DNA from 2 places in the Shinella oryzae genome. Region 2 is predicted to be linked to the other one. Evidence: predicted binding sites of a transcription regulator. Region 2 holds the regulator's gene; the other holds the start of a gene.

Region 1 (4,422 bases), 660 kb from region 2:
CGATGAGAACCGCCAGCTGAAGTTCGCCGCGGCCGGAAACGAAGAACGAATCCTTGTCGCCGGACTCCTCGATCTTCAGCGCAACGTTGCCTTCCGCTTCCTTGAACAGGCGGTCGCGGATGACGCGGCTCGTGACCTTGTCGCCTTCCGTGCCGGCCAGCGGGCTGTCGTTGACGATGAAGGACATGGTGACGGTCGGCGGGTCGATCGGCTGCGCCTTCAGCGCTTCCGTGATGGACGGATCGCAGAACGTGTCGGCGACCGTACCCTTGGTGAGGCCGGCAATGGCGACGATGTCGCCAGCATGGGCCTCTTCGATCGCCGTGCGCTCGATGCCGCGGAAGGCGAGGATCTTCGAGATACGGCCGTTTTCGATCAGCTGGCCGTCCTGGCCGAGAACCTTGACGGACTGGTTCGGCTTGATCGAGCCGGAATGGATGCGGCCGGTGATGATGCGGCCGAGGAAGGGGCTGGCCTCCAGGATCGTGCCGATCATGCGGAACGGGCCTTCGGCAACCGTCGGCTCCGGCACGTGCTTGAGCACGAGGTCGAGCAGCGGCGCCATGCCTTCGTCCTGCGGCCCCTCGGGATTGACGTTCATCCAGCCGTTACGGCCCGAACCGTAGAGGATCGGGAAGTCGAGCTGCTCGTCGGTGGCGTCGAGATTGGCGAAAAGGTCGAAGACCTCGTTCAGCACTTCCTCGTGACGGCCGTCCGGACGGTCGATCTTGTTGATGGCGACGATCGGCTTGAGGCCGACTTTGAGCGCCTTGCCGACCACGAACTTGGTCTGCGGCATCGGGCCTTCCGACGAGTCGACGAGAACGATCGCGCCGTCCACCATCGAGAGGATGCGCTCGACTTCGCCGCCGAAGTCGGCGTGGCCGGGCGTGTCGACAATGTTGATGCGGACACCCTTCCACTCGACCGAGGTGGCCTTGGCGAGAATGGTGATGCCGCGTTCTTTTTCGATGTCGTTGGAGTCCATGACGCGTTCGGCGACGCGCTGGTTTTCACGGAACGAGCCGGACTGCTTCAGGAGCTCGTCGACGAGCGTGGTCTTGCCATGGTCGACGTGCGCGATGATCGCGATATTGCGGATGGACATGGTTTAATCTCTGAGGTTAAGGGGCGCGCGCAAAACGAGGGCACCGTCTTCAATGGGCGGGCTCTTACATGTTTTTCCGCAATTGCGAAAGGGGCGGTCCGCAACTCCGTTGCATTTCCGGCATTCGCGCGCCGTCAGGAGGCGAGCACGGGCGGCAGCGTGATGCGCCAGAGCTCCTGATCTTCCCTGTCCATGAGCCGCACCGTCATCTCGCGGCTTGCGCCGTGAATGTCGACGAGGCCGAAGAACTGGAGGCCGGCGGAAGGCGGCAGGTTGCTGTCGATCCCGCCTTTCGAGGACTTGATGAACCGCACCTCCGGCCCGAAGGTCCGGTCGAGCGGCTTCGGCCCGTAGGTGCCGGAATGCAGCGGCCCCGACACGAATTCCCAGAACGGCAGGAAGTCCTTGAAGACGGCGCGCGACGGATCGTAATGGTGGGCGGCGGTATAATGCACGTCCGCCGTCAGCCACACGACATTGTGGATCGCATTATCCCGCATGAAGGTGAGAAGATCGGCGATGTCGCGCTCGCGGCCCGCCGGCGGGCCGTTCAGCCCGTCCGCCACGCCCTCGAATCCCAGGCTGTTGGCGTAATCGTCCCAGATGACGAGGCCGAGCGGCATGTCGCAGGCGATGACCTTCCAGGTCGCGCGCGACGCCGCCAGTTCCCGGCGCAGCCAGGCCGCCTGCCGGGGGCCGAAGAGATCGTGATCCGTCGCGGAGCGGTTGGCGCTGCGGTAGGAGCGCAGGTCGACGAAGAACACGTCGAGCAGCGGCCCATAGGCGACCTTGCGGAAGATGCGGCCGGGCTCCTGCGCGCAGTAGCGGATCGTCGTCATTTCCTGGAACGCCTGCCTGGCGCACGCCTCGTAGACGTGGATGTCCTTGTCCGGATAGCGCCGGTCGCCGGTCAGGTCGCTGGACGCCGACCAGTTGTTCAGCACCTCATGATCGTCCCACTGGAAGAAGGTCGGGCACTGCGCGTTGAAGGCGAGCAGGTGATCGTCGAGCAGATTGTATTTCCACTGGCCCCGGAATTCGTCCAGCGTGCGCGCCACATCGCGCTTCTCGTCGGTGACGATGCGGTTCTTCCACACGCCGCCGTCCCGCAGCGTGATCTCGTCGGGGATGGGCCCGTCGGCATAGATCGTGTCGCCGGAATGGATGAAGAAGTCGGGCTCGTGGCGCAACATGGTCGAATAGGTCTTCATGCCCACATCGTCGATGCCCCAGCCCTGCCCCGCCGTATCGCCCGACCAGACGAAGCGCACCGAGCGGTTGCGCATCGGCGCGGTGCGGAAGCGCCCGACGATCGGCTCCGAGACGAGATGGCTGGAAGCGGGGTCGCTCGCCGTGAAGCGATAGAAGATATCCTGGTCCGGCAACAGGCCCTGCAGCAGGGCCTTCACCGTGTGGTCGGACGCACCGGTCGCCTTGAGCAGCGGCATGCGCGCCGCATCGGTGAAGCTCTCGGTCGTCGCATATTCCAGCAAGACCTCGGCCGGGCGATCCGTGCGCGTCCACACGACGCCCGATGCTGAGTCCACGTCACCGGACTGTACGCCATGCGAGAAGGACGGGCTGCCATGCCGGCGCGCATAGAAGGGCACGGCGAGCGCCGAGGAGGTTGCAAGCGCACCGGCCCCGGCGGTCAGAAGAAAGGACCGCCGCGTCAGCGTTTCCGGAACAATCGCCATGCCACCTCCGGCCATACCCGCGAATCGACGGGCAGACCTTCGGTCCTCGGCATGTCAGTACGGTAACGGCACGATGACGGTTCGCCGAAAGTTCGGTAACGGGATGATGACGGCGATGGGCCTCCTGCATCGCAGCCCCCCTCATCCGGCCCTATCGGGCCACCTTCTCCCCGAGGGGAGAAGGGAACGAAGGCGCCGCAATTTTAACCCCTTCTCCCCCGCGGGGAGAAGGTGCCGGCAGGCGGATGAGGGGGCCACCCGCCCAAACGACAGCGCCCCTAAGCGGCCAGCCCCTTCTTCTCCAGCATGGCCTCGGGGCTCGGCAGCTTGCCGCGGAAGGCCTTGTAGGCGTCTTCGGGGTCCACCGAACCGCCGACGGAGTAGATATAGGTCTTCAGCCGTGCCGCCATCTGCGGGTTGAAGGCGTCGCCCGTCTCGGTGAAGGCGGAGAAGGCATCGGCGTCCAGCACCTCCGACCACATGTAGGAATAGTAGCCGGCCGAGTAGCCGTCGCCGGAGAAGACGTGCTGGAAGTGCGGCGTGGCATGGCGCATGACGATGGATTTCGGCAGGCCGATCGTCTGCAAGACCTCGCCCTGCACGGCCATCGGGTCTTCAACCGGTCCACGGGTGTGGAACGCCATGTCGACCAACGCCGAGGAGGTGAACTCCACCGTCGCGAAACCGGAATTGAAGGTGCGGGCGGCAAGTACCTTGTCGAGCAGCGCCTGCGGCATCGGCTCGCCGGTCTGGTAGTGCACGGCGTAGCGCGTCAGGATTTCCGGCACCGTCAGCCAGTGTTCGTAAAGCTGCGAGGGCAGCTCCACGAAATCGCGCGAAACGCCGGTGCCGGAGACAGAGGGATAGGTGACATCGGACAGCATGCCGTGAAGCGCATGGCCGAATTCGTGGAACAGCGTGCGCGCATCGTCGAGCGACAGGAGCGCCGGCTTGCCCTCTGCAGGTTTGGCGAAATTGCAGACATTGTAGATGATCGGGATCTCGCCGACCGAACCGTTCGGCAGCGGCAAGCGGTGCTGGCTCTGGTAGGAGCTCATCCAGGCGCCCGACCGCTTCGAGGAGCGGGCGAAATAGTCGCCCAGGAACATGGCGACCAGCCGGTCGTCCCGGTCGCGGATCTCGAAGACCCGCACATCGGGATGATAGACCGGCACGTCCTTCTTCTCGATGGCGCGAATGCCGAACAGGCGCTCGGCGACGTCGAAGCAGGCGTCGATGATCTTCTCCAGCTGGAGATAGGGCTTCAGCTCGGCCTCGGAGAAGTTGAATTTCTTGGCGCGCAGCTTTTCGGCGTAGTAGCGCCAGTCCCACGGCATGACCTCGTGGTTGCGCCCTTCCTCCGCGATGAGGTCGGCCAGTTCCGCTTCCTCCTCGCGCGCCCGCGCCACGGCCTTCTCCCAGACCTGCATGAGCAGCCCGTTCACCGCCTCGGGCGTCTTGGCCATGGTGTTGTCGAGCTTCAGGGCGGCAAAGTTTTCGTAGCCGAGCAGCCCCGCCTTTTCGGAACGAAGCGCCAGCGTTTCCGTCACGATGCCGCGATTGTCCGTCTCGCCGGCATTCTCGCCACGCGCCACCCAGGCCCGGAACGCCTGCTCG
Region 2 (4,422 bases):
ATCCGAACATTGATGTCGTGGAACTGCGCGCCCGCGTCGGCATGGTCTTCCAGAAGCCGAACCCGTTCCCGAAGTCGATCTACGAGAACGTCGCCTATGGCCCGCGCATCCACGGCCTCGCCAAGGCGAAGGCCGATATGGACGCGATCGTCGAACAGAGCCTGCAGAAGGCCGGCCTGTGGAACGAGGTGAAGGATCGCCTGCACGAAGGCGGCACGGGCCTCTCCGGCGGCCAGCAGCAGCGCCTGTGCATCGCACGCGCCGTTGCCGTCAGCCCGGAAGTCATCCTGATGGACGAGCCCTGCTCTGCGCTCGACCCGATCGCCACCGCAAAGGTCGAGGAACTGATCCACGAGCTGCGCGCCAATTTCACGATCGTCATCGTGACGCATTCCATGCAGCAGGCGGCCCGCGTGTCGCAGCGCACCGCCATGTTCCACCTCGGCAACCTCGTCGAGGAGAACGATACCGACAAGATGTTCACCAACCCGGATGACCAGCGCACGCAGGACTACATCATGGGCCGCTTCGGCTGACGTTTTGGTCGCCTTAGCCCCAAGCAATTCCAGCAAAAGTGTGAAGCGGTTTTGCGTTCGGAATTGCGTCGAAAAAACACGTCTCGTGTATTAAGGACAGAACGATGTCATCGACCCATATCGTCTCGATCTACGATGAAGAACTGAAATACCTCTCCCGCCGCATTTCCGAGATGGGCGGCACGGCCGAGCAGATGGTGGCGGATTCCGTCCGCGCCCTCGTTTCCGCCGATGCGGCTCTGGCCCAGAAGGTCATTTCCGAGGATGTCATCCTCGACAATGCCGAGCGCCAGATCAACGAGAAGGCGATCGTCACCATCGCCAAGCGCCAGCCGATGGCGGCCGACCTGCGCGAAATCATGGGCACGATCCGCATCGCGGCCGAGCTGGAGCGCGTCGGCGACCTCGGCAAGAACACCGCCAAGCGTGTGATCGCCGTGCAGAGCTCGGGCATGCCGCGCAAGCTCGCGCGCGGTCTCGAGCATCTCGCCGAACTGGCGCTGATGCAGCTCAAGGAAGTGCTCGATGTCTTCGCCACCCGCTCGGTGGACAAGGCCAAGGCGATCCGCGAGCGCGACGACGAGATCGATGCGATCTACACCTCGCTGTTCCGCGAACTCCTGACCTACATGATGGAAGACCCGCGCAACATCACGCCCTGCACCCATCTCCTGTTCTGCGCCAAGAACATCGAGCGCATCGGCGACCATGCGACCAACATCGCCGAGACCATCTACTACATGGCGACGGGCTCCCAGCCCGAGGGCGAGCGCCCCAAGGACGACACCTCGACATCCGTCGTCACGGCGGATGTCTCCGAAGCTTCCGAATAAACTGGATAGGGTTCGCTACATGGTGCCCAGAATAGCCGTCGTGGAAGATGAGGAGGCGCTGAGCGTGCTCCTGCGTTACAATCTCGAGGCGGAAGGTTTCGAGGTGGATACGATCCTGTCCGGCGACGAGGCGGAGATGCGCTTGCAGGAGCGCATGCCCGATCTTCTCATTCTCGACTGGATGCTGCCCGGCGTTTCCGGCATCGAGCTGTGCCGGCGCCTGCGCCAGCGTCCGGAAACCGAGCGCCTTCCGATCATCATGCTGACGGCGCGCGGCGAGGAGAGCGAACGCGTGCGCGGCCTCGCCACCGGTGCGGATGACTATGTGGTCAAGCCCTTCTCCACGCCGGAACTCGTCGCCCGCGTGCGGGCCATGCTGCGCCGTGCCAAGCCGGAAGTGGTCTCCACGGTGCTGCGCTGCGGCGATATCGAACTCGACCGCGAGACGCACCGCGTTCACCGCCGCACGCGCGAAGTGCGCTTGGGCCCGACGGAATTCCGCCTCCTGGAATTCCTGATGACCTCGCCCGGCCGCGTCTTCTCGCGTTCGCAGCTTCTCGACGGTGTCTGGGGGCATGACATCTATGTCGACGAGCGTACCGTCGATGTGCATGTCGGACGCCTGCGCAAGGCGCTCAACTTCGCCAACATGCAGGATGTCATCCGCACGGTGCGCGGCGCCGGCTACTCGCTGGAAACCTGAGCGAACACAATTCCTCCCAAGGACGGAAATGGGCCCTTCGGGGCCTGTTTGCGTTCCGGTGGGCCGCACAAACAAAAACGGAGCCTTTCGGCCCCGTTTCTATTCTTCCGTCGCCGATCTTACCGTGCCCGGCGGCGCTCGGCCGAAGGCTGGTAGGCGAGGCGCTGGTGGTAGGTGCAATAGGGCGAGTTGTCAGGGGACTCGCAGCCGCAGAAATGGAAGTCGTCGTTCAGCGGGTCGCCGATCGGCCACTTGCAGGTGCGCTCGGTAAGCTGCGTCAGCTCCAGCTTGCGCGACATCGGCACCACGACGTTCTTGCCGCTGATCACGACGGGCAGGTTCTCGGCCTGAGCATCGAAATCGGTGTCGATCTCATCCTTGGCAAGGGCGTTGCCCACCGGCCGGCTGACCGGACGGGGCGCGTTGGCCGGACGTGCGGTAAAGTTCGAGGGGCGCGGGGTGGTCTGCGCCGGGCGCTTCGGGCGGGCCGAAGCGGGCGTGCCGCCGGCCTTGGCGCGACCCGGCAGGTTGAGCCGGTGCACCTTGCCGATCACGGCGTTGCGGCTCACGCCGCCGAGCTGTGCCGCGATCTGGCTGGCACTGAGGCCCTCGCTCCAGAGCTTCTTGAGTTTCTCGACCCGCTCGTCTGTCCAGTTCATGCTCTCGTCTCCGTTCGGCGCTCGCTGTGCGGGAATCCCTCATCGCGCCACGAACGAATCCGTAGCCTGAGCGCCCTAACTCTGGTGGTGACTAGTTCCGCCGCATGCAGTCTAGTAATTGACCCTTAACCTAGAGTTCGGGGGACTCTGTGACAAGAGTCGGGGGAATCGGGGCGAATCGATTTCAGAGTTTTCCCCAACTTGCTGGTAGGGTGTGACTCGATAGCGACACTGTCCATGCATGCTGCGAATCCTCACCTTGCGGGAGGTTCAGTGCGATTTGGAGCTATGCATTTTATTGACATCACGGACTGAAATGCCGATAGTGCAGCATGCCGCCGAAAGGCGGCTTTTGATTTTTCTGGCAACCGGAAAGTCAAGCCCCCGAATTTCTTTTCCGCATCCCTTTTGGAGGATACGCGCCATGGCCGATGCCGCGCCGCTCTATGAAACCTATATGCGTGCGCCGCTCCGGTTCACGCACGGGGAGGGCGTCTGGCTGATCGACGAGAACGGCGAGCGATATCTCGATTTCGCCGCCGGCGTGGCCGTCAGTTCGCTTGGCCACGGCCATCCCCATCTCGTTTCCGCGCTGAAGGAGCAGGCCGACAAGGTCTGGCACCTCTCCAATCTCTATGAGGTTGCGGGCCAGGAAAGCCTCGGCCGCCGGCTGACGGACGCGACCTTCGCCGAAAAGGTGTTCTTCACCAATTCGGGTGCGGAAGCGCTGGAATGCGCGATCAAGACCGCGCGCCGCTATCATTTCTCCAAGGGGCATCCCGGCAAGTTCCACATCATCACCTTCGAAGGCGCGTTCCATGGCCGCACGATCGCGACCATCGCCGCCGGCGGACAGGAAAAGTACATCGAGGGCTTCGGCCCCAAGGCCCCGGGCTTCCTCAAGGTTCCCTTCGGCGACATCGCCGCCGTCAAGGACGCGATCACCGAGGAAACCGCGGCGATCCTGATCGAGCCCGTCCAGGGCGAGGGCGGCCTCAGGCCGGTGCCGAAGGAATTCATGCAGGAGCTGCGCCAGCTCTGCGACGAATACGGCCTGCTGCTCATCCTCGACGAGGTGCAGACCGGCGTCGGCCGCACGGGCCGCTTCTTCGCCTATGAGCATTCGGGCGTCGCACCCGACATCATGGCGATCGCCAAGGGTATCGGCGGCGGCTTTCCGCTCGGTGCGTGCCTGGCAACGGCCGAGGCGGCATCCGGCATGGTGGCCGGCACGCACGGCTCGACCTATGGCGGCAATCCGCTCGCCATGGCCGTCGGCAACGCCGTGCTCGACGTGGTGCTCGCCGATGGTTTCCTGGAGCATGTGCGCGATGTCGCGCTGGTCTTCCGCCAGGGCCTCGCGGCGCTGCAGGACCGCTTCCCCGACATCATCGAGGACGTGCGCGGCGAGGGCCTGATGCTCGGCATCAAGGCGCGCATTCCGGTCGCCGATCTCCTGAAGGCGGTTCGCGCCGAAAGGCTGCTTGCCGTGCCGGCGGGCGACAATGTGCTGCGTCTTCTGCCGCCGCTGATCACCACGGCGGAAGATGCACGCGAAGGGCTCGCCCGCATCGAGCGGGCCGCCGAAAAGCTGAGCGCCGCCAAGGCCGCCTGAGCGCATAAGGGACTGGGACAGGACACATCATGGCCAAGCATTTTCTCGATCTTTCCGCCGTTTCGGAAGGCGATCT

What was found. Region 2 encodes PhoB, which activates phosphate uptake and scavenging genes when phosphate is short. Its sites were predicted from a motif close to TGTCATNNANCTGTCAT; they were not measured.
Region 1: a site for PhoB is predicted at 2,901-2,917, ahead of K6301_RS13780 (alkaline phosphatase D family protein). Genes of this name have one in related genera too.

The regions. Positions count from the first base shown of each region.
Region 1 covers NZ_CP081987.1:2,817,761-2,822,182, forward strand. The annotation lists gene typA (translational GTPase TypA) at 1-1,108, opposite strand, end outside; gene K6301_RS13780 (alkaline phosphatase D family protein) at 1,243-2,805, opposite strand; gene K6301_RS13785 (M3 family metallopeptidase) at 3,084-4,422, opposite strand, start outside.
Region 2 covers NZ_CP081987.1:151,269-155,690, forward strand. The annotation lists gene pstB (phosphate ABC transporter ATP-binding protein PstB) at 1-536, shown strand, start outside; gene phoU (phosphate signaling complex protein PhoU) at 641-1,369, shown strand; gene phoB (phosphate regulon transcriptional regulator PhoB) at 1,389-2,072, shown strand; gene K6301_RS00755 (GcrA family cell cycle regulator) at 2,192-2,731, opposite strand; gene K6301_RS00760 (aspartate aminotransferase family protein) at 3,156-4,346, shown strand; gene argF (ornithine carbamoyltransferase) at 4,376-4,422, shown strand, end outside.